DNA from 4 places in the Streptomyces sp. NPDC047981 genome. Region 1 is predicted to be linked to each of the others. Evidence: riboswitches for the same ligand, from Rfam matches in the RefSeq annotation. Region 1 holds a riboswitch; each other region holds the start of a gene.

What was found. Region 1 has a riboswitch for cyclic di-AMP ahead of AB0E14_RS24830 (M23 family metallopeptidase). Riboswitches for the same ligand answer to the same signal wherever they lie in the genome.
Region 2: another riboswitch for cyclic di-AMP. It lies ahead of AB0E14_RS34320 (M23 family metallopeptidase); the one in region 1 lies ahead of AB0E14_RS24830 (M23 family metallopeptidase).
Region 3: another riboswitch for cyclic di-AMP. It lies ahead of AB0E14_RS15900 (transglycosylase family protein); the one in region 1 lies ahead of AB0E14_RS24830 (M23 family metallopeptidase).
Region 4: another riboswitch for cyclic di-AMP. It lies ahead of AB0E14_RS00045 (LysM peptidoglycan-binding domain-containing M23 family metallopeptidase); the one in region 1 lies ahead of AB0E14_RS24830 (M23 family metallopeptidase).

What each region holds. Positions count from the first base shown of each region.
Region 1 is NZ_JBEZNQ010000045.1:2,019-6,541, reverse strand. Features, by position in the region: gene AB0E14_RS24840 (pitrilysin family protein) at 1-768, shown strand, start outside; gene AB0E14_RS24835 (pitrilysin family protein) at 795-2,162, shown strand; cyclic di-AMP (ydaO/yuaA leader) riboswitch at 2,412-2,578, shown strand; gene AB0E14_RS24830 (M23 family metallopeptidase) at 2,591-3,376, shown strand; gene AB0E14_RS24825 (GntR family transcriptional regulator) at 3,552-4,244, shown strand; gene AB0E14_RS24820 (HPr family phosphocarrier protein) at 4,445-4,523, opposite strand, start outside.
Region 2 is NZ_JBEZNQ010000093.1:8,603-13,125, reverse strand. Features, by position in the region: gene AB0E14_RS34335 (rhodanese-like domain-containing protein) at 58-537, shown strand; tRNA gene AB0E14_RS34330 (tRNA-Met) at 600-673, shown strand; gene AB0E14_RS34325 (PP2C family protein-serine/threonine phosphatase) at 1,156-2,244, shown strand; cyclic di-AMP (ydaO/yuaA leader) riboswitch at 2,549-2,696, shown strand; gene AB0E14_RS34320 (M23 family metallopeptidase) at 2,708-3,796, shown strand; gene AB0E14_RS34315 (aldo/keto reductase) at 3,899-4,523, shown strand, end outside.
Region 3 is NZ_JBEZNQ010000022.1:89,189-93,711, reverse strand. Features, by position in the region: gene AB0E14_RS15910 (cytochrome P450) at 1-396, shown strand, start outside; gene AB0E14_RS15905 (transglycosylase family protein) at 510-1,508, shown strand; cyclic di-AMP (ydaO/yuaA leader) riboswitch at 1,768-1,944, shown strand; gene AB0E14_RS15900 (transglycosylase family protein) at 1,948-2,634, shown strand; gene eno (phosphopyruvate hydratase) at 2,934-4,220, shown strand; gene AB0E14_RS15890 (septum formation initiator family protein) at 4,323-4,523, shown strand, end outside.
Region 4 is NZ_JBEZNQ010000001.1:5,242-9,764, forward strand. Features, by position in the region: gene AB0E14_RS00035 (STM4011 family radical SAM protein) at 1-918, shown strand, start outside; gene AB0E14_RS00040 (SGNH/GDSL hydrolase family protein) at 905-1,717, opposite strand; gene AB0E14_RS00045 (LysM peptidoglycan-binding domain-containing M23 family metallopeptidase) at 1,885-2,847, opposite strand; cyclic di-AMP (ydaO/yuaA leader) riboswitch at 2,852-3,011, opposite strand; gene AB0E14_RS00050 (tyrosine-protein phosphatase) at 3,405-4,217, shown strand; gene AB0E14_RS00055 (DUF6126 family protein) at 4,234-4,389, opposite strand; gene AB0E14_RS00060 (XRE family transcriptional regulator) at 4,408-4,523, opposite strand, start outside.

The sequences.
Region 1 (4,523 bases):
TACGCGCCGAACAACGCGGTCCTGTCGGTCGTCGGCGACATCGACCCGGCGCAGACGCTGGCCTGGATCGAGAAGTACTTCGGCTCCATCCCGTCCCACGACGGCAAGCTGCCCCCGCGCGACGGCACCCTGCCCGACACCATCGGGGAGCAGCTGCGCGAGGTCGTCGAGGAGGAGGTCCCGGCCCGTGCGCTGATGGCGGCCTACCGCCTCCCGCACGACGGCACGCGCGCGTGCGACGCCGCGGACCTCGCCCTCACCGTCCTCGGTGGTGGCGAGTCCTCACGGCTCCACAACCGCCTTGTGCGCCGCGACCGCACGGCCGTGGCCGCGGGCTTCGGCCTGCTGCGCCTGGCCGGCGCGCCCTCGCTGGGCTGGCTGGACGTCAAGACCTCCGGCGGCGTCGAGGTGCCCGAGATCGAGGCGGCCGTCGACGAGGAGCTGGCCCGCTTCGCCGCCGAGGGCCCGACGCCCGAGGAGATGGAGCGCGCCCAGGCCCAGTTGGAGCGCGAGTGGCTGGACCGGCTCGGCACGGTCGCGGGCCGCGCCGACGAACTGTGCCGCTTCGCGGTCCTGTTCGGCGACCCGCAGCTCGCCCTGACGGCCGTCAACCGGGTCCTGGACGTCACCGCCGAGGAGGTGCGGGAGGTCGCCGCCGCCCGACTGCGCCCGGACAACCGCGCGGTGCTGGTCTACGAACCCGTCGGCGACGACCAGAGCGACGACGAGCAGAGCGACAGCGACGAGGAAGAGGGAGCGGACCAGTGACCGACGCTGCCGCGTCTTTGACGAGCATGACGTTCCATCCGCAGCCCCAGCCGGGCGCGGCCAAGCCCTGGGCCTTCCCCGCCCCCGACCGCGGCGCGCTGGACAACGGCATGACCGTCCTGCGCTGCCACCGCCCCGGCCAGCAGGTCGTGGCCGTCGAGATCTTCTTCGACGCCCCGCTGGAGGCCGAGCCCGCGGGTCTCGACGGCGTCGCCACGATCATGGCCCGTGCCCTCTCCGAGGGCACCGACCAGCACACCGCCGAGGAGTTCGCCGCCGAGCTGGAGCGCTGCGGTGCCACGCTCGACGCGCACGCGGACCACCCGGGCGTACGGGTCTCCCTGGAGGTTCCCGTCTCCCGGCTCCCCAAGGCGCTCGGGCTGCTCTCCGAGGCCCTGATCGCGCCGGCGTTCCTCGAGACCGAGGTCGAGCGCCTGGTGCGCAACAGGCTCGACGAGATCCCGCACGAGACGGCCAACCCGGCCCGCCGGGCGGCCAAGCAGCTCTCCAAGGAGCTCTTCCCGGCCGAGTCCCGCATGTCCCGGCCGCGCCAGGGCACCGAGGAGACGGTGACGGCCATCGACGCCGCCGCCGTCCGTGCCTTCTTCCAGAAGCACCTGCGGCCCTCCACGGCCACCGCCGTGGTCGTCGGCGACCTGACCGACGTGGACCTGGACAAGGTCCTCGCCGAGTCGCTCGGCGCCTGGACGGGGGACAGCGCGGAGCCCCGGCCCATGCCGCCGATCACGGCCGACGACACCGGCCGTGTGGTCATCGTCGACCGGCCGGGCGCCGTCCAGACGCAGCTCCTGATCGGCCGCGTCGGCGCCGACCGGCACGACCGCGTCTGGCCGGCCCAGGTCCTCGGCACGTACTGCCTCGGCGGCACGCTCACCTCCCGCCTGGACCGCGTCCTGCGCGAGGAGAAGGGCTACACCTACGGCGTCCGCGCCTTCGGTCAGGTCCTGCGCTCCGACGGCGCGGGCCACGGCGCCTCGATGCTCGCCATCAGCGGCTCCGTGGACACCCCCAACACCGTCCCGGCACTTGACGACCTGTGGAAGGTGCTGCGCACCCTCGCCGCCGAGGGTCTGACGGACGCCGAGCGCGACGTGGCCGTGCAGAACCTGGTGGGCGTGGCACCGCTCAAGTACGAGACCGCGGCCTCCGTCGCGGCGACCCTCGCCGACCAGGTCGAGCAGCACCTCCCGGACGACTTCCAGGCGCAGTTGTACGCGCGCCTGGCCGAGACCGGCACGGTCGAGGCGACGGCCGCCGTCGTCAACGCCTTCCCGGTGGACCGGCTCGTCACCGTCCTGGTGGGCGACGCGGCCGAGATCGAGGAGCCCGTACGGGCCCTCGGCATCGGTGAAGTCACCGTCGTCACCGGCTGATCGAGCGGCGGTGCGCCGCTGTCGACGCCCCGCCTCGGCAGCTCCGCGCCGCCGTCGGAACGGAGCGACCGGAGGGCCCCGACGTCACGTTACGTCGGGGTCCTCCGCTATGTCCGTATTGGTGGGGAGGGTGTTCGTATGTCCTGTGGCATGTCTTACAAACTGGCGTGTCTGTTTGGTGATTGAAAGACGGTCCGCATAGCGTCGGTCCGGCTGTTCGCCAGTTGCACCCGCCGCGCCCGCGGCATCGGACAGTCATCGCCGAGTCCCCGTCAGGCGCGAGCCTGGGGAGCCGGGGACCCACACGAAGTCCCTGGGGTGAATCGGACGCCTTCGCATCCGTGCGGAGGGGCCCGTAGGAGACCTTCCTGCTCCGAACCCGTCAGCTAACCCGGTAGGCGAGAAGGAAGGAAAGGATCAGCCACTTCATGGCGTTCACCCGTGCCACCGGGAAGCATCGTGGTCCGAGCCGACTGGCGCGCCGCCGCGCGGGCGTCGCCGGAGTCGCGACCCTCGCGACCGCCGGTGTCATCGGCACCCTGGCCTCCCCGGCGTTCGCCGCCGACACGGAAGCCCCCTCCCTTGAGGACACCGGCCTGACCCAGGTCGTCGCCGCCGACAACGCCCTCGCCGACAAGATCGACGCCCAGGCCGCCGCGCAGGAGCGCGAGGCAGCCGAGGCCGAGGCCAAGCGCGTCGCCGAGGCCCGCGCCAAGGCGGAGGCCAAGCGCAAGGCCGAGGCCCGCGCCAAGGAGATCCGCGAGGCCAAGGAGCGCGCCGCCCGCGAGGCCGAGCGCAAGCGCCTGAACTCCTTCCAGCTCCCCGTGGCCGGTTCGTACGTCTCGACCGGCTACAAGACCGGTGGCTCCCTCTGGTCCTCCGGCAGCCACTCCGGCGTCGACTTCCACGCCGCGTACGGCACCAAGGTCGTCTCCGTCGGCTCCGGCACCGTCGTCGAGGCCGGCTGGGGCGGCGCGTACGGCAACAACATCGTGATCCGGATGAACGACGGCACGTACACCCAGTACGGGCACCTCTCGGCCATCAGCGTCTCCGTCGGCCAGTCCGTCACCCCGGGCCAGCAGATAGGCATCTCGGGCTCGACCGGCAACTCGACCGGTCCGCACCTCCACTTCGAGGCCCGCACCACCGCCGAGTACGGCTCGGACATCAACCCGGTCGCGTACCTCCGCGCCCGCGGCGTGAACGTCTGACCGGACGTTCCCCCGACCCGCACCGCACGTCAGAAAAGCCCCGGCTCGTACTGAGCCGGGGCTTTTCGCTGACCAAAAGATATCCATGATTCCCGAGGAGCCGTCGGAAATACCGCCCTGCTGCAATAGAGTCGCCGGACAACCGGTTTCGCGCGTATTAAGGCGGAGGTCGATCATGCGCATTCCCGCGCACTCGGTGTGCACGGCGATCCGGGACGACATCGTCACCGGCGTCTTCGAGCGCGGCAGCCGGCTGACCGAGGAGCAGCTGGCCCGTCGGTACGGAGTCTCCCGCGTCCCGGTCCGCGAGGCGCTGCGCACCCTGGAGTCCGAGGGCTTCGTGATCACCCGCCGACACGCGGGCGCCCAGGTGGCCGAGCCCACCGAGCAGGAGGCGGCCGACCTCCTGGACATGCGCTCGCTCCTCGAACCGCTCGGCGCGGCCCGGGCCGCGCAGCGCCGCACCGAGGCCCACCTCAAGGTGCTGCGGGGCCTGGTCAGACTGGGGCAGGAGCGGGCCAGGCGAGGCCAGGGGGACGACCTGCGCTCACTCGGCGGCTGGTTCCACGAGACCCTGGCCCAGGCCTCGGGCAGCCCCGCGCTCACCGCCCTGCTCACCCAGCTGCGCCACAAGATCGCCTGGATGTATGCCGTCGAGGCCCCCGCCCAGCCGGTCGAGGCCTGGGCGGAGCACGGCGCGATCGTGGACGCGGTGGCGCGCGGAGATGCCGAACGGGCCCGGGCGCTGACCGCGCTGCACGCCGAGCGCTCCCTGCTGCTGCACCGGCTGAAGCGCCCGGACCGGCCCCCGCGCGGGCGTGTGAGGACTTCGCAACATGTCGTCAACACCGCGAGCGGTCGGAATTAACGAACGGGCCGTATACAAAGAGAGGGGAATTCGAGGGGCTTTTTCGTGCTGCCCGGAGACGGCGGAATTCGGCGCGGATTTTGATGGCGTTCGCCCGCCGCTCCGGAGAAAAGGGAATGAAAGAAGCCGCACCCGCCGGCGTCGCGGCGTGTGCGGCTTCCCGTGAATGCGGCCGGACCCTCGGTCCGGCCGGGCATCCGTCAGACGGTCTCGGGGAGCTCCTCGAGCCCCTCGGCAACCAGCTTCGCCAGACGGTCGAGCGCGGCCTCGGCGCCGTCG
Region 2 (4,523 bases), on a different contig from region 1:
CCCACCGCCGGGATCTGCCACTTCAGCGCCGTGATCGTCAACCGTAGATTTTCATGCATGACGACAACCGCGCAGGTCAACGCCGTACTTCGTACCCCGCCCGCCGCTCCCGAGGCCGCGGCCGCGTACTTCTCCGCCAGCCTCGCCTTCCACGCCGACGTCTCCGATGTCGCGAGCGCCGTCGCCGCCGGCGGCGACCTCGGCTTCGTGGTCCTGGACTCCCGCTCCACCGCGTCCTGGGACCAGGGCCACGTCCCCGGCGCCCTCCACCTGCCGACCGCGCTCATCGCCGAGCAGGCCGAGCAGCTGCTCGACAAGTCCGTTCCCGTGGTCACGTACTGCTGGGGCCCCGGCTGCAACGGCGCCACCCGCGCCGCGCTCGCCCTCGCCCAGCTGGGATTCCAGGTCAAGGAGATGCTCGGCGGCTTCGAGTACTGGGTCCGGGAGGGCTTCGCGTACGAGACGTGGGAGGGCCCCGCGAAGAAGGACGCGGACCCGCTCACCGCCCCGGTCGACGCCGAGGACTGTGGCTGCTGAGACCTCGGCCGGGAAACGGATTAGGGGATCCGCGCACCATGCCGTAAGGTCGTATTCACCGACGCGGGGTGGAGCAGCTCGGTAGCTCGCTGGGCTCATAACCCAGAGGTCGCAGGTTCAAATCCTGTCCCCGCTACTCAGTAGCAACGAAGGCCCGGATCCAGTCACTGGATCCGGGCCTTCGTCGTTTCCGGCCGTTTCCGACGACCGGGCGGCGCTCGTGCGGCTGCGGGGAGTGCGGAACCCGTGTCCCCCACATGGCCGAGCGGGGGTCGCCGAGCGGCGCGGCTCCCGCCACCCTGGGGAGGGCGCGGTACCGTCCGTCGCCGTGCCGTGTACGGACCGGGCAGGAGACCACAGGTGGGGCAGGGCCAGGGGCAGGGGCAGGAACGAGGGCCGGACCGGGGGCAGGGGCGGGGGAAGGGGCAGCCGCGTCCGTCGGTGAACGGGCGGGGCGCCGGGGCGCGCAACGGCTCGGCGGGCGGGCGGGCGAACGGCCTCGCCAACGGCTCGGCGAGCGGGCGGGCGAACGGCTCAGCGAACGGCCTGGCGAACGGCTCGGCCAACGGGCTCTCCTCTCGGGGCCCGCGGCGGCGGGCGGAGCGGGCGCGCCGCTTCATCCGGGCCCTGCCGCCGCTGGTGATCGTCGGCGGGATCGTCTTCGACCTGTCCACCCCCGCCTCGTACACGGCCTCCCCGATGTTCGCCGCCGCGCCGCTCATCGCCGCGCCGTTCTTCTCCATGCTCACGACGCTGCTCACCGGCATCGCCGCCGTCCTCGCCAGCATCGGGCTGCACGTCTACAACGACACCGTCAACGACATCCCCGCCCTCACCGAGACGCTGACCGTCGTCACCGTCTCCGCGCTCGCCCTGCTGATCAACCGGGTCGTACGGCGCAGTGGCGAGCGGCTCGCCTCGGCGCGGGTGATCGCGGAGACCGCGCAGAAGGCCGTGCTGCCGACGCCCGCCGAGCGGATCGGCGGGCTCCAGGTCGCGGCCCGCTACGAGGCCGCGCAGGCGGACGCGTTCATCGGCGGTGACCTCTTCGCCGTCCAGGACACGCCGTTCGGGGTCCGGCTCGTGGTGGGTGACGTGCGCGGCAAGGGGCTCGACGCGGTGGAGGCGGTCGCTGTCGTGATCGGTGCCTTCCGGGAGGCGGCCGAGCAGGAGTCCTCCCTCGAGGGCGTCGCCCAACGCCTGGAGCGGGCGCTCGCCCGCGAGGGCACCCGCCGGGACGGGCTCGACGCCTTCGAGGGGTTCACCACCGCCGTCCTCGCCGAGATCCCGCGCGGGGAAGGGCGGGTACGGGTGGTGAACCGGGGCCACCCCGAGCCGCTATTGCTCCACGCGGACGGGGGCCTGGCGCATCTGGAGCCGACCGAGCCCGCGCTGCCGCTCGGCATGGGCGAGCTGGCCGCCTGGCCCGACCGGGCCGACGAGGCCCCGTACCCGCCGGGCGCCACGCTGCTCCTCTACACCGACGGGCTCTCCGAGGCGCGCGACGCCTCGGGGGCGTTCTACGAACCGGCCGAGCGGCTCGCCGGGAGGATCTTCCCGGGCCCCGAGGAACTGCTCGACGCGCTGGTCGACGACGTGCGCCGGTACACGGGTGGGGGCTCCACCGACGACATGGCGCTGCTCGCCGTGAGCCGGCCGGGCGCGGGCCAGCCGGAGCGGCGCCGGACGATGCCCGTGGTGCCGTGACCCCTGCCGTGACCTCTGCCGTGACCCCTGCTGTGCCCTGCCGTGCCCTGCTGTGACGACTGCCGTGACCACTGCCATGACGGCCGCCGTGACCTTGCGTAGTGGAGGGGTACCGCTCCGATAACAATTGACGAACCGTCACTCACCGCGGCGCGGTAAGACTTCGTACTGAAGCGGGCTCAAATCGGGCTGTACCAGCTCAATCTCGGGAATGATCAACGGGAACAGCTTGGAATCAGCCCCCCGTGTCTATTAACGTTCGATAACGCAGCGCGGTCGTCCCAGCCGTCGCAAGAGACGGCACCGTGCGCGTGCGCCGAATCCTGAAAGGGAACCGGGGAACCACTACTTGGGGTGAATCGGGCACCTTCGCACCCGTGCGGAACCGCCCGTAGGAGACCTTCCTGCTCCGAACCCGTCAGCTAACCCGGTAGGCGAGAAGGAAGGAAAGGAGCACGCCTCCGTGGCGTCCAACAGCCCTGCCCCCGAAGGTCTTTCTGACGGGTTCCACGCGTTCGGCGCCCGTGGCGCCGCCGGGACGGACGACGACGCGGCGACGTGGGGGGAGTGGAACCCCACCGAGGACTCCCTGCGCCAGCAGTCCCGTTCGGGTGGCCGCCACCGCGTCGTGAAGCAGCGCTCCGGCTTCGCCCGCTCCTCCACCGTCCTCGGCGTCGGTGTCATCGCGGCGGTCGGCGCGGGCGGCATGGCGACCGCCAAGGAGAAGCCCCCGGTCTCGATATCGCTTCCCGACCTCAACCTGCCGGACGCCTCCGAGCTGCCCGGTGTCGGCGAGTTCATCTCGGACGACGACGCGGGTTCGGACTCCGGTACGACCAACCCGCAGCCCCTCACGGCCACCCTGGCCCTGCCGGCCGACAGCGTCGACAAGGCCGACGGTGCCAAGACCACGTCGGCCGCCGACGCGGGCGAGGCGCTGCGCGCGCGCATCCTCCAGCAGGCCGAGCAGCAGCAGGCCTCCGCCGACGCCGCCGAGAAGGCCGCGGCGGAGAAGGCGGCCGCCGAGAAGGCCGCCGCCGAGGCCGCCGCCAAGGCGGACCAGGCCGAGAAGGAAGCGGCCGCGGCCAAGAAGAAGGCCGAGGAGGAGGCGGCGGCGAAGGCCGAGGCCGAGCGCCTGGCCAAGCTCGCCGCGAGCTACTCGCTGCCCACGTCCTCGTACACGATCACCTCCACCTACGGCCAGTCCGGCTCCATGTGGTCCTCCGGCCAGCACACCGGCCTCGACTTCGCGGCGCCCACCGGCACGCCGGTCAAGGCGGTGCACGGCGGCACCATCAAGTCGGCCGGCTGGTCCGGCTCGTACGGCTACCGGATCGTCCTCGAGCTGGAGGACGGCACGGAGGTCTGGTACGCGCACCTGTCCTCGATGACGGCGAGCGTCGGCCAGACCGTGGGCACCGGCGACACGATCGGGCGCGTGGGCGCGACCGGCAACGTGACCGGCCCGCACCTGCACCTCGAGGTCCACACCGCGGGCGGCGCGGGCATCGACCCGGCGGCCTGGCTGGGCAGCAAGGGCCTCTCGGTCTAGCGACCCCCGGAGACTTCCCGACTCCGGCAGTCCTGGCGGCACCCCCCCCCGACCTCAGGGCTGCCGGAATACCCGGCCCCGGGACGGTCGTTGTACCGTCCCATGACCTCACTTCGCCCGCTGGGCACCTCAGACCTCGACGTCTTCCCCCTCGCACTGGGCGGCAACGTCTTCGGCTGGTCCGCCGACGAGGAGCAGTCCTTCGCGGTCCTCGACGCCTACACCGCCGCGGGCGGCAACTTCGTGGACACCGCCGACATGTACTCGGCCTGGGCCGAGGGCAATCAGGGCGGAGAGTCCGAGACGGTCATCGGCAAGTGGCTGGCCTCCCGCGGCAACCGCTCCGAGGTGGTCATCGCGACCAAGGTCGGCGCGCACCCCCGCTACAAGGGCCTCGCCGCGACCACGATCAAGGGCGCGGTGGAGGAGTCGCTGCGGCGGCTCGGGACCGACCACATCGACCTGTACTACTCGCACTTCGACGACCCGACCGTCCCGGTCGAGGAGATCGTCACCGCGCTCGACCAGCTGGTGCGGGACGGCAAGGTGCGCGCCGTCGCCGCCTCCAACATCTCTCCCGAGCGGCTCCAGGCCTCCCTCGACTTCGCCGAGGCCGAAGGCCTCGCCCGTTACGTCGCCCTGCAGCCGCACTACAACCTGCTGTCGCGCGACACCTACGAGGGCGAGCTGCTGGCCACCACCGAGCGGGCCGGGCTCGCGGCCGTCC
Region 3 (4,523 bases), on a different contig from region 1:
GTCGAGGAGCTGTTGCGCTACGACGGGCCGGTGGAGCTGGCGACCTGGCGGTACGCCATGGAGCCGCTGACGATCGGCGGCCAGGAGATCCCGGCGGGCGACCCGGTCCTGGTCGTCCTCGCGGCCGCCGACCGCGACCCGGCGCGCTTCGACGCGCCCGACACGCTCGATCTGGCCCGGCGCGACAACCAGCATCTCGGCTACGGGCACGGCATCCACTACTGCATCGGCGCGCCGCTCGCCCGGCTCGAAGGGCAGATCGCCCTCGCGACGCTGCTGACTCGCCTTCCGGACCTGCGACTTGGCGCCGATCCGGACGAACTGCGGTGGCGCGGAGGACTCATCATGCGCGGCTTGCGCACCCTTCCGGTGGAGTTTGCCCCAGTTGTGAAGTGACGCTCCGTCAAGACTGTGACTTTTACGTGATCTCCGCTGCATCGACTTGTGACTGACGTTCGAATGCCGCTACGTTCACCGTCACCTCAGCAGTCACACGGAAGGCAGCCCGCATGCGCTCCGGGAACGGTCGACACCGCAGACCCCGCCAGGCCCCCGCCATCGTCGTCGCCGCAGGCGTGACGGGATCGGCCCTCGCGCTGCCCCTCCTGGCGGCGGGCTCCGCCTCCGCCGCCGACGCGGCGACCTGGGACCGGGTCGCGGAGTGCTCCTCGGGCGGCCAGTGGAGCGCGCACTTCGGCAACGGGCTCTACGGCGGACTCCAGTTCTCCCAGGAGGGCTGGGAGCGCCACGGCGGTCTCGCGTACGCGACGAGCGCCGACCTCGCCAGCCGCGCCCAGCAGATCGCGGTGGCCGAAAAGGCCCTTGCCGCGGGCGACAACCAGTGGGCCACCTGCGCGCCGATCGCCGGCCTGACCAACGACGGCGCCAAGCCGGACGTCGACCCCGGACCGGCCGTCAAGCCGTCCGAGCCCACGGGCCCGCTCCCCGAGTCCGACCGCACCTCCGGCCTCCCGTCGGGCTCCGCGCAGTCCGCGGCCCCCTCGGACGAGTCCTCCACCCCCTCCTCCGAGGTCTCCACGCCGTCCACGGCCACCCCCGAGACCTCCACCACGCCCGAGACGTCCCCCGCGGCGCCCGAGACCTCCGGCACCCCGTCCGCTCCGGGCAACGGCAAGCACCGGGGCGACGCGGCACCGGAGGAGACGGGCAATGCGGACACGGACCGCGAAAAGGGCCGCCACGCCCTGCCTTCTGACACGCCGACGACGGACGGTTCCGTCGAGAGCGGTGCGAACCCGGACAGTACGGACAACACGCCCGCTGAGGACATCACCGACGCTATCGGCGAATACACCGTCAAGCCCGGCGACAACCTCACCGAGATCGCCCAGCGGAACGAACTTCCCGGCGGCTGGGGCGCCCTGTACGACGCCAACCGCACGGTCGTGGGTGCCGACCCGGACCTCATCATCCCTGGCCAGAGCCTCGATCTGACGCCGGACAAGGCTGCGGACAAGGCTGCGGGGGCGGATGCGCCGCAGGGGTAGTTCGGGGCTGAATGTCCGGTTCTGTGCAAGTGAGACATGGGTCTCTTCGCCTCAACTGGCGTGTCTCGTCCGTGAACTCCCCTTCCGTCATCTCTCACCTGCGTAAACGCCCTTTGTCCCGAGGCAAGTAGGGGGGATTTGTCCCCCATGGACGTCTTTGAACTTCCCCCGGGTCTGTGTCTACGGTCGTGACCGCTCGCCACCGCGGGCCCCGTCGACCGAAACGCCGAATCCTGCCGTCGGCCGATGGGAACAGTCGTCGCGTCAAGCGCCGTAGGCAGGAGCGGGGGACCCAAGGTAAGTGCCGTTCCCGGCCGTTGAGACAGACGGCCGAAGGACCGGCTTGGGGTGAAGCCGCGCGCAAGGTCGCGCGGCCGGGCAATCCACATCGGCCCGAACCCGACAGCTCACCTCGCAGGCGTCGGTGAGGAGAAGTCCCATGCTGTTTTCCGCCAAGGGCAAACACCGTCGTCCCTCCAAGGCCACCCGCGCCGTCGCCCTCGCCGGTGTCGCCGGTGTCGCCGTCGCCGCCCCCCTGATGGGCGCCGGCACCGCCTCGGCCGCCACCGTCTCCGAGTGGGACAAGGTCGCCCAGTGCGAGTCCGGCGGCAACTGGTCCATCAACACCGGCAACGGCTACTACGGCGGCCTGCAGTTCTCCAACTCCACGTGGGCCGCCTTCGGTGGCACCGCGTACGCCTCGAGCGCCGACCAGGCCTCGAAGTCGCAGCAGATCGCCATCGCCGAGAAGGTCCTCGCGGGCCAGGGCAAGGGCGCCTGGCCGAGCTGTGGCGTCGGCCTCTCGTCCGCCACCCCCGGCGTCGTCGCGGAGAGCGCGCCGCAGCAGGAGCGTCAGGCCGAGCAGCCGACGACCCGCAGCGAGCAGCGGACCGCCCCGAAGGCCCCGGCCAAGAAGGCCGAGTCCAAGAAGACCGTCACCACCCCGACCGGCAAGAAGGTCAAGAAGGGCGACGGCGAGTACAAGGTCGTCGCCGGCGACACCCTGAGCACGATCGCCGCCGCCCACGACGTCAAGGGCGGCTGGGCCAAGCTCTTCGAGCTCAACAAGGACGTCGTCGAGGACGCCGACCTGATCTACCCGGGCCAGCAGCTCCACCTGAAGTGAGCCCGGCGGCCCGCGTGAGTCCGGCGGCTCACGCGCGCCCCACGACCCTCCCGCGGTGACCACCCCGGTCCGCAGCGTCCTTCCCCCGTGCGCTGCGGACCGGGGTTCCGCGTTGTCAGGGGTTACCGCCGAGTAGATTCGGGGCCCTTTGGCCCGAGATGCGTGCCCTTGGGTCCTTTTTCGTCCCAGGGGGCGGGCGCCCGGCTGGCCGGAGCCTCCGAGCCGGTTAGGCTCTTGTCGCAAGGCCAAAGCGACCCTGCACCGCAAGCGTCACATCTAGCGTCACATCCCAGAAGGAGATGCTCGTGCCGTCCATCGACGTCGTCGTAGCCCGGGAAATCCTGGACTCCCGAGGCAACCCCACGGTCGAGGTCGAGGTCGGCCTCGACGACGGCAGCACCGGCCGTGCTGCCGTTCCGTCCGGTGCCTCCACCGGTGCGTTCGAGGCCATTGAGCTCCGTGACGGAGACAAGAACCGCTACCAGGGCAAGGGCGTCGAGAAGGCCGTCCTCGCCGTGATCGAGCAGATCGGCCCGGAGCTCGTCGGCTACGACGCCACCGAGCAGCGCCTCATCGACCAGGCCATGTTCGACCTGGACGCCACCGACAACAAGGCCTCCCTCGGCGCCAACGCCATCCTCGGCGTCTCCCTCGCCGTCGCGCACGCCGCGTCCGAGGCCTCCGACCTCCCGCTCTTCCGCTACCTCGGCGGCCCGAACGCGCACCTGCTGCCCGTTCCGATGATGAACATCCTGAACGGCGGCTCGCACGCCGACTCCAACGTGGACATCCAGGAGTTCATGATCGCGCCGATCGGCGCGGAGTCCTTCTCCGAGGCCCTGCGCTGGGGCACCGAGGTCTACCACACCCTCAAGTCCGTCCTGAAGACCAAGGGCCTGTCCACCGGCCTCGGCGACGAGGGCGGCTTCGCCCCGAACCTGGACTCCAACCGCGAGGCGCTCGACCTCATCCTGGAGGCCATCAAGCAGGCCGGCTACGTCCCGGGCAAGGACATCGCGCTGGCGCTCGACGTCGCCGCGTCCGAGTTCTACAAGGACGGCTCGTACGAGTTCGAGGGCAAGTCCCGCTCGGCCGCCGAGATGACCGAGTACTACGAGGAGCTGGTCTCCGCGTACCCGCTGGTCTCCATCGAGGACCCGCTGTTCGAGGACGACTGGGCCGGCTGGAAGGTCCTCACGGACAAGCTGGGCACCAAGGTCCAGATCGTCGGCGACGACCTGTTCGTCACCAACCCGGAGCGCCTGGCCCGCGGCATCGAGGACGGCGCCGCCAACGCGCTGCTCGTCAAGGTCAACCAGATCGGTTCGCTGACCGAGACCCTGGACGCCGTCGAGCTGGCCCAGCGCAACGGCTTCAAGTGCATGATGTCCCACCGCTCCGGTGAGACCGAGGACGTCACCATCGCCGACCTCGCCGTCGCCACCAACTGCGGCCAGATCAAGACCGGCGCCCCGGCCCGCTCCGAGCGCGTCGCCAAGTACAACCAGCTCCTGCGCATCGAGGAGATCCTCGACGACGCGGCGGTCTACGCCGGCCGCAGCGCGTTCCCGCGCTTCAAGGGCTGATCGCAGCTCCTGAGCACCCCGAGTCACCCTCGGTTACGTACGTCCCCGCACCCGGTCCCGTACCGTGTGCGGGGACGTCCGTTCTGAAGGGGAGGCGCGCACATGGCCCGGGACCGGTTCTCGACCGCGACCAGGATCCGGCTGCTCGGTGAGCAGACCGCCGCCCGCGTGTACCGCTCCCAGACCCGCCGCCAGGCCCGCCGCTCCCGGCTCACCGGCCGCGCGGCCTTCCTCGCCCTGGTCGTCTGCTCGCTGGTCGTCGCCCTCGCGTACCCGATGCGGCAGTACGTCTCCCAGCGCGGC
Region 4 (4,523 bases), on a different contig from region 1:
GACCTGACGATCCTGTACCGGGGGCCGCTCGCCTCCTGCGACTACGACTGTCCCTACTGCCCGTTCGCCAAGCGGCGTGACAGCCGTGAGCAGCTGCGGGCCGACCGGGCCGCCCTCGAACGCTTCGCCGCGTGGGCGGCGGCGCGGACCGACGACCGGCTGCGGATCCTGTTCACGCCGTGGGGCGAGGGCCTGGTCAGGTCGTGGTACCGGCGGACCCTCGCCGAGCTGTCGCATCTGCCGCACATCGAGCGGGTGGCGATCCAGACCAATCTGAGCTGCCGGACGGACTGGCTGGCCGAGGCCGACGCCGAGACCCTCGCGCTCTGGTGCACGTACCATCCCGGCCAGACGCCGTACGACCGTTTCCTCGCCAAGTGCCACGACCTGGCGGCGCGGGGCACGCGGTTCAGCGTCGGGATCGTCGGTCTGGCCGAGCACCGGGAGCACGCGGAGCGGCTGCGCGCGGACCTGCCGCGCGAGGTCTATCTGTGGGTGAACGCGGCGGAGGGTCATACGTACACCGACGAGGAGGCCGAGGGCTGGACGGCCCTCGACCCCCTCTTCCCGTACAGCCGCCATCCGCACCGCTCGGCCGGGCTGCCCTGCAGGACCGGGGAGTCGGTGATCTCCGTGGACGGCGACGGGACGGTGCGCCGGTGCCACTTCGTCAAGGCGGAGCTGGGCAATCTGTACGACGGCTCGTTCCGTGCCGCCCTGCGCCCGCGCGCCTGCCCGCTCGCCGTGTGCGACTGCCACATCGGCTACGTCCACCTGGAGACGCTGCCGCTGTACGACGTGTTCGCGGGCGGGGTCCTGGAGCGGATCCCGGCCGCGCCGGTCGGGCTGGTCGCGCCGGTCGGGGTGGTCGGACCCGATGGCGCGGCCGCGCCCGACGGAGTCGTCAGAGGGGCATGAGGTCGCCGACCGGCATGAGGTCGGGGCGCTTGGCCGCGACGTCGTCGCCCGAGCTCTCGCCGCGGAGGCGGCGCCCGATCCACGGCACGAGGTACTCCCTGGCCCAGTGGATGTCGTCGCGGCGGACCTCCAGGGTCCCCCTCGGCGGCAGCGGCGGCCAGGCCTGGTCCGGGTCGGCCGGCACGTCCATGCCGAGGACCTGGGCGGCGCGCAGCGCGACCCGGGTGTGGCCCTCGGGCGAGAGGTGCAGCCGGTCGTCGTCCCAGGCCCGCCTGTCCTGTACGGACTTGAGCGACCACAGGTCGAGGACCGGGCAGTCGTAGCGGTCGGCGATGGCCCGGACGTGCGCGGTGTACGTGGCGATCTTGCCGCGCAGGTGCCGCAGGACGGGTACGTCGCGGGTGTCGAAGCCGGTCGTCACCATCACCGTGCCGACGGCCGACGTGAGGTCGGCGACGGCGCGCTCGAAGCGCTCGGCGACGTCGTCCGGGTCGGTGCCGGGCCGGATGATGTCGTTGCCGCCCGCACAGAAACTCACCAGGTCGGGGGCGAGTTCCTTGGCCCTCGGGACCTGCTCCGCCACGATCTGGTCGAGGAGCCGGCCCCGGACGGCCAGATTGGCGTAACGGAACGCGTCGTGCTCCGGCAATTGGTCGGCGAGGAGAACCGCGAAGCGGTCCGCCCATCCGACGTACTTCCCGTCCGGCCCGGGATCTCCCACGCCCTCGGTGAAGCTGTCCCCGATCGCCGCGTACGACCCGAATACGTTCTTGTCTCTTGATCTCGAATCGTCTGCCACGGGAGTTCATCTTTCCCTTACGGGTGTGACCTACGCGACCGTAAGGAGGGGTTGACGCCGGGTGAGATACGCCACCGGTCAAGATTCCGCCAAGCCGGAATACGCGCGAGGGGCCCGGCACACCGAAGTGCCGGGCCCCTGCGGGGTGGTGCGTACGACGCGGCTCGTCAGATGCCGACGCCGTGCTGGCGCAGGTACGCCAGCGGGTCGATGTCCGAGCCGTAGCTCGGGCCGGTGCGGATCTCGAAGTGCAGGTGCGGGCCGCTGGAGTTGCCGGTCGAGCCGGAGAGGCCGATCTGCTGGCCGCCCGTGACGGTCTGGCCGGCCGAGACGGAGAGCGAGGAGAGGTGGGCGTACTGGGAGTACGTGCCGTCGGCGTGCTGGATGACGACCTCGTTGCCGTACGCGCCGCTCCAGCCGGCCGAGTGGACGGTGCCCGCGCCGACGGCCTTGACCGAGGTGCCGGAGGAGGCGATGAAGTCGACACCGGTGTGGTAGCCGGAGGACCACATCGAACCGGAGGCCCGGTACGGGGTGGAGACGCCGCCGCCGACCGGAGCGACCCAGCCGGAGGAGGACTGCGCCGGGGCGGACTGCGCGGGGGCGGAGTCCTGGGTGGTGGCGGCCGTGGTGCGCTCGGAGGAGCGGGAGGCGCGCGACTCGCTCGCGTCGGAGGACGAGGACTTCTTCTCGGCCTTGGGCGCGGCCTTCGGGGCGGCCTTGGGGGCCGCGGCCTTCGGGGCGGCCGTGGACTTGGCGCCCAGGGTGAGCTTCATGCCGGGGAGGATCAGCGAGGGGTTCTCGCCGACGACCTGGCGGTTGTCGGCGTAGAGCTTCTGCCAGCCACCCTTGAGGTCGTGCTCGGCGGCGATCTTCGACAGGTAGTCGCCGGGAACGACGGAGTACGTCTTCGGCTTCGCCGCGGGGGCGGCCGGGGCCTTCGCGGGGGTGGCGGCGACGGCGGCGACGGCCTTCTCGGACGTCAGGGCCGGCGCGGCCTTCTCGGCGGCGTGGGCGCCGGTCGCACCGAGCAGCGGCAGGGCGACGACGGCGCCGCCGGTGCCGGCGGCGACGAATCCGCGCGTGATCGGGTTGGCCTTGGGACGGCGATGCTTACCCTTCGCGGGCATGGCGAATTCCTCTCCGTCGCCTACGAGGTGAGCTGTCGGGTTCGGACTGGAGATGTCCGGCCGCGTTCTCACGCGGCTTCACCCCGAGCCGTCCGGTCAGACCGGTGCGGCGTACTTACCTGGGTCCCCCGCTCCTGCCGTACGTGGATGGGTGCGGATTGATTCCGGTCGGTGGCAGGATTCGGCGGTCCGTCCGGATTGAGCGTGACGCTAGACGAGCGGGGTCGAGCCGAACAAGCCGCTGGTTTCCGTTCGCAATCCGCGGCGTGATATCCGCGCCGAATTCCGGTCACCCTGCGTGGATGACGGGGGATCGATTTCCTTTTCCGGTACGGGAATTAGCGGGGACGATCAGGCACGGTCCGTCACCTTTGAGACGCTGCTCACGCCCCGAAACCCATCTCCCCTGCAACCAGGGCGCGTTATACCGAAGGGCTCAATTCGGACAGAACACCCAATCCCCTACCCAGGGGTGCGCGCCGCCCCCGACACCCGGGATGATTGCCCCAGGAATCGATCAGGAACCGATCGCGATCCGTCTACCTTCAGGAGCACTCGTGACGCAGCAGCTGCCCCAGGTCCCGTCGACCGAACCCGAGCTCACCGGGGTACGCAACTTCCGGGACGTGGGCGGACTGCCGACCGTGGACGGCGGCTCGGTGCGGTTCGGGCGCCTCTTCCGCAGCGGCCACCTGGCGCACGCCACCGAGGAGGACGCGGCCTTCCTCACCACCCTCGGGCTGCACACGATCTTCGACTTCCGCAATCAGGCCGATGTCAAGATCGAGGGCCCGGACGTCGAACTGCCCGGTGTACGGAACGTGAACATACCGCTCAACGACCCGGCCGACGGCAAGGAGTTCTGGAAGCTCGTCCGCTCCGGCGAGCTGGAGCAGCTGCGCGACATCCTGGGCGGCGACAAGGCCGCGACCCGAATGTCCGATTCGTACCGGCAGATGATCGTCGAGCGGACGGCGGAGCACAGCCGCATCCTGCACGCGCTCGCCGAGGACAGCGTCCCCGCGCTCATGCACTGCGCGGCCGGAAAGGACCGGGCCGGTCTCTCCATCGCGATCTCGCTGCTCGCGGTGGGCGTCGAGCGCGAGGCGATCGAGGCCGACTACGTGAAGTCGAACGACCCGCACCGCCGCTACAAGGTGCGCCGCGCCTCCTCCGCCTCGGACGCGATGGCACCCGAGGTGATGGAGCTGATCAGCCCGCTGTTCGACGCGCGGGTGGAGTACCTGCGGGCCGCGTTCGAGACGATGGAGCAGACCTGGGGGACGGCGGAGAACTACTTCACCGACGGCCTGAAGCTCAGCCCGGAGACCCGGGCGAAGCTGCGCGAGCGGCTCGTCGTCGAGGGGTGAGCCCCACCCCGGCGCGTCACTGGTTCTGCGCGCCGAGGGCGAACAGCAGATAGAGGAACCCGGCGAAGAGGTGCCCGGCCACGAGGTAGGCGAAGAGCCGGAGGACCAGCCCCTTGGGGAACTTGCCGGCCTCGCGCTCCTCGCCGGTGACCGGTGCGTGCTTCTCGGACATATCGGTCCTTTCTGAGGTTCAGTGCAGGTGCGGTGCGCCACCGTCGCCGAGGCACAGCTCGGCGACGGGGCTCTGCATCAGCGTGTGGACGAAGAGCAGCTCGGCTCCGCCCCGTCCGGCGGCGCCGATCCGGT